DNA from 2 places in the Arthrobacter sp. T2-23 genome. Region 2 is predicted to be linked to the other one. Evidence: riboswitches for the same ligand, from Rfam matches in the RefSeq annotation. Region 2 holds a riboswitch; the other holds the start of a gene.

Region 1 (2,388 bases), 1.3 Mb from region 2:
CGAGGAAAGGACCACCAGGTTGACGACGGTGGCAGCGGCCCCGAGGCCGGCCAGGGAGAACATGGCGATGAAGGGGCTGTGTCCGGCGGCGAACTGGGTCCAAGGGATGACGGACATGAGGATGATGAGGGCGCCCACGTAGAAGAGCAGTACACGGACCGGGATGGAGTTGATGGCCCGGGGCAGGTTCTTCTCCGGGTCCTTGGCCTCTGCGGCAGTGGTGCCCACCAGTTCGATGCCCACGAAAGCAAACACGGCGATCTGGAAGCCGGCGACGAAGCCCATGAACTCATTCGGGAAGAAGCCCCCGTGGCTCCACAGGTTGCTAAATGTGGCGGGTCCGGCGTCGGAGCTGAATCCGCTGAAAATCATGAACAGGCCCACGATTATGAGCGCTGCAATGGCGATGATCTTGATGAGCGCGAACCAGAACTCGGTTTCGCCGAAGGCCTTTACCGTGGTCAGGTTCAGCAGCAGCAGGATGGCGACGGTGACCAGTCCGGGGATCCAGAGGGGCAGCCCGGGCCAGAGCTCCTGGGAGTATCCGGCGATGGCGATAACGTCGGCGATGCCGGTGATCACCCAGCAGAACCAGTAGGTCCAGCCGGTGAAGAAGCCGGCCCACGGGCCGAGCAAATCCGCGGCGAAATCGCTGAACGACTTGTAGTGCAGGTTGGACAGCAGCAGCTCACCCATGGCCCGCATGACGAAGAACAGCATGAAGCCGATGATCATGTAGACGAAGATTACGGAGGGGCCGGCCGCCGAGATGGTCTTGCCGGAGCCCATAAACAGGCCGGTGCCGATGGCGCCGCCGATTGCGATGAGCTGGATGTGGCGGTTGCTGAGCTGGCGCTCGAGGTGGGGGGCTTCAACCGGAGCCAAAGGTGGTCGGTGAATCGTCATGAGGAACTCCATCGTTCAAGTGGCATTTCGGTGCCACGATGATTCGGGTTCCTCCCCGCTCTGTCTTGGACCTGAGAGTTTCCGCGTTCCTGCCCCCGCAGACCCGCTTGCACCTTCGGTGAGCCAGGAACCTGCCTGGCTGCTTTCCAGAGTTGCCTCGCCGCGGCGGTACGTGGGCCTGAGAGATTCCTGGGGAGGATTTGCTCCTACGGCGCCTGCTGCATGTACCGGCAGGTCTCTCCCGCCGCAGATCATAGGCATTTTCATTTGTGAATGTTACGGAAGGCTTAGTGGCTTGGAGGTTAGCTCCGATCAAAAGCGCGCCGTCGTGGGTGCGGTGCCCCGGATGTGCCGGGACCTTCAGCCACCATGACCGGAACAGCCTTGAAGGACATCGTCCGGCCGAATCAGTGTGTGATGGGTCACTCGGAAAAGTCAAGCCCCGCAATTGTGACATTGCCAGGCGGCGGCGGTGTTGCCCCTCCCCCGGATGGCATGTACGGTGTGAGGCGAATCACCACATTCGAATATGCCTTTCGAGCCGTGGCGGGAGAGTCCTCCCCGTCACCCACGGGCAGGCGCCGTAGGAGCAAATCCTCCCCAGGAATCTCTCAGGCCCATGTACCGCCGCGGCGAGGCAACTCTGGAAAGCAGTCAGGAAAGTCCCTGGCTCACCGACGGTGCAAGCGGACAAAGGTCCGCGGAATCTCTCAGGTCCAATACAGAGCGGGGAGGAACCCGGTCCCCTCCGGCGCCTTGCGCCGGCCAAACCTTGGAGTTCCTCTTGACGGCTCAATCTATTTCATCCAATTTCGCCGACCGCCATATCGGCGCCCGCCGCGAGGCCGACGTCGACACCATGCTGAAGGCTGTCGGCTACGACAGTGTTGACGGCCTGGTAGATACCGCTGTTCCCGATTCCATCCGCCAGGAAAAGCCCCTCACTTTGGACGGCGCGCTCAGTGAAGTCGAGGTGCTGGCCGAGCTGCGCAGGCTGGCAGCGAAGAACAAGACCGCTGTGCAGATGATCGGCCAGGGCTACTACGACACCGTCACCCCGGCCGTGATCCGCCGCAACATCCTCGAAGCCCCGGCCTGGTACACCGCCTACACCCCCTACCAGCCGGAAATCTCGCAGGGCCGGCTCGAGGCGCTGCTGAACTTCCAGACCATGGTTCAGGACCTCACCGCGCTTCCGGTTGCCAACGCCTCCCTCCTCGACGAGGCCACCGCCGTCGCCGAGGCCGTGCTTCTCATGCGCCGCGCCAACAAGAACAAGTCCGCCCTCGACGGCAAGACCGTCCTCGACGCCGACTGCCTCCCGCAGACCATCGCGATCGTCAAGGGCCGCGCCGAGGCCCTCGGGTTCGAAGTTGAGGTCGCCGACCTGTCCGAGGGCCTGCCCGAGGGCGTCATCAACGGCGTCGTCCTCCAGCAGCCGGGAGTTTCCGGCCGGGTCTGGGACCAGTCCGGTGTGATCGC
Region 2 (2,388 bases):
ACGGCCTGGTCCAAGGTGTCCTGCAGCTCTCCGCGCCGCAGGATGTCCAGCGGGCAAGAGTGCAGATAGAAGATGTCGATCCGCTCCGACCGGGTCAAGCGCAAAGACTGTTCGATGCTCTCAAGCACGCTGCCCGGGGACCAATCCCGCTGGCCGTTGATCTTCGGCCCGCCCTTGGTGGAGAGCACGAACTCATCCCGACGTCCGCCAAGGTGCCGGCCAATACGCTCCTCGCTCAGCCCGTAACTGGCCGCAGTATCGATCAGCGTGACGCCCAGATCCAGTGCTCCGTTGAGCACTTCTGCGGCTTCGGCCTCCGTGACATCGCTTTCGCCGATCTGGCCGGCGCCGAGCCCCACAATGGAGACCTCCAAACCGGTGGCCCCGAATGCCCTCTGCTCCAGCATGAATTCTCTCCTCGTCTCGAAACCGCCCGCACCGCCGCATCTGGGCGACCGCTCTACCGTAACGCTGAAGCGGTCCGGGCGCCGGAGTTTGCGGACGCGTCTCCGGCATAGGACAATAGAAGTTGTGACTGCGGTCACGAGCAACTGAATATGCCTTTGATCTGCGGCGGGAGAGTTCTGCAAGTAGGTACAAGCAGGCGCCGTAGGAGCAAACCCTCCCCAGGAATCTCTCAGGCCCATGTACCGCCGCGGCAAGGCAACTCTGGAAAGCAGCAAGCGCGTCTCGTGACGCGCCGTGCTCACCGACGGTGCAAGCGGAGCCCGGCCAAAGCGGCTCCGCGGAAACTCTCAGGTCCAATACAGAGCGGGGAGGAACCCGAATCAATGTGGCGTACCCTCGCCGCCTTAGTTATGGAGTTCCTTGTGACTGTTACCTCAGCCTCCACGTCCTTCGTTGACCGGCACATCGGCGCGCGCCGCCAGGCCGACGTCGACACCATGCTGAAGGCTGTCGGCTACGACACCGTCGACGCGCTGGTGGATACCGCCGTTCCGAAGGACATCCGGCAGGACTCCGACCTGGCGCTCGCAGCAGCGCTGAGCGAAGTCGAAGTGCTGGCCGAACTGCGCAAGCTGGCAGCCAAGAACAAGACCGCCGTGCAGATGATCGGCCAGGGCTACTACGACACCGTCACCCCGGCCGTGATCCGCCGCAACATCCTCGAAGCCCCGGCCTGGTACACCGCCTACACCCCCTACCAGCCGGAAATCTCACAGGGCCGGCTCGAGGCGCTGCTGAACTTCCAGACCATGGTCCAGGACCTGGTGGGCCTGCCGATCGCCAACGCCTCGCTGCTGGACGAAGCCACCGCCGTCGCCGAGGCCGTTCTGATGATGCGCCGGGCCAACAAGAATAAGACGGCCCACGACGGCAAAACCGTCCTCGACGCCGACTGCCTCCCGCAGACCATCGCGATCGTCAAGGGCCGCGCCGAGGCCCTCGGCTTTGAGGTTGAGGTCGCAGACCTGTCCAAGGGTCTGCCCGACGGCGTCATCAACGGCGTCGTGCTGCAGCAGCCCGGTGCCTCCGGCCGCGTGTTCGACCACTCGGCCGTCATCGCTGACGCCAAGGAACGCGGCGCGCTCGTCACTGTCGCCGCGGACCTGCTGTCCCTGACCCTGATCACCTCCCCCGGCGAACAGGGCGCGGACATCGCCGTCGGCTCCGCGCAGCGCTTCGGCGTCCCGCTGTTCTTCGGCGGCCCGCACGCCGCCTACATGGCCGTCCAGAAGGGCCTGGAGCGCTCCATGCCCGGCCGCCTCGTGGGCGTCTCCAAGGACAACGCCGGCGTCCCCGCCTACCGTCTGGCCCTGCAGACCCGCGAGCAGCACATCCGCCGCGAGAAGGCCACCTCCAACATCTGCACCGCCCAGGCATTGCTGGCCATCGTGGCCTCCTTCTACGCCGTCTACCACGGCCCCGACGGGCTGAAGGCGATCGCCGAAACGGTCCACGGCCACGCCAGGACCATCGCCGCCTCGCTGAAGGCCGCCGGCCTGGCCGTCCAGCACGCCTCTTTCTTCGACACCGTCACGGTCTCCGTGCCGGGCACGGCCGCGGACATCATCGCCGCAGCCGACGCCAGGGGCATCAACCTGCGCGCCATCGACGCCGACACGGTGGGCATCTCCGCCGATGAGGCCACGACCGGGACAATCGTCGCCGACGTTGTCGCCGCCTTCGGCGCCAGCGTCGCAGACAGTGCCGCAGGCACGGACACTGCGTTCGCACTGGACGCGGCTGTCGAACGCACCTCCGACTACCTCCAGCACCCGGTCTTCCACACGCACCGCTCCGAGACCCAGCTGTTGCGCTACATCCGCAGGCTATCGGACCGGGACCTCGCGCTGGACCGGACCATGATCCCGCTGGGTTCCTGCACCATGAAGCTGAACGCGACGGCCGAGATGGAAGCCATCT

What was found. A riboswitch is a leader RNA that binds a small molecule or an ion and turns the genes downstream of it on or off. The one in region 2 is predicted to bind glycine.
Region 1: another riboswitch for glycine. It lies ahead of ACZ5Z0_RS00435 (amino acid permease); the one in region 2 lies ahead of gcvP (aminomethyl-transferring glycine dehydrogenase).

The regions. Positions count from the first base shown of each region.
Region 1 is NZ_AP027917.1:81,246-83,633, reverse strand. It holds gene ACZ5Z0_RS00435 (amino acid permease) at 1-906, opposite strand, end outside; glycine riboswitch at 1,063-1,160, opposite strand; glycine riboswitch at 1,444-1,543, shown strand; glycine riboswitch at 1,545-1,641, shown strand; gene gcvP (aminomethyl-transferring glycine dehydrogenase) at 1,679-2,388, shown strand, end outside.
Region 2 is NZ_AP027917.1:1,338,560-1,340,947, reverse strand. It holds gene ACZ5Z0_RS06105 (aldo/keto reductase) at 1-407, opposite strand, end outside; glycine riboswitch at 565-663, shown strand; glycine riboswitch at 665-780, shown strand; gene gcvP (aminomethyl-transferring glycine dehydrogenase) at 831-2,388, shown strand, end outside.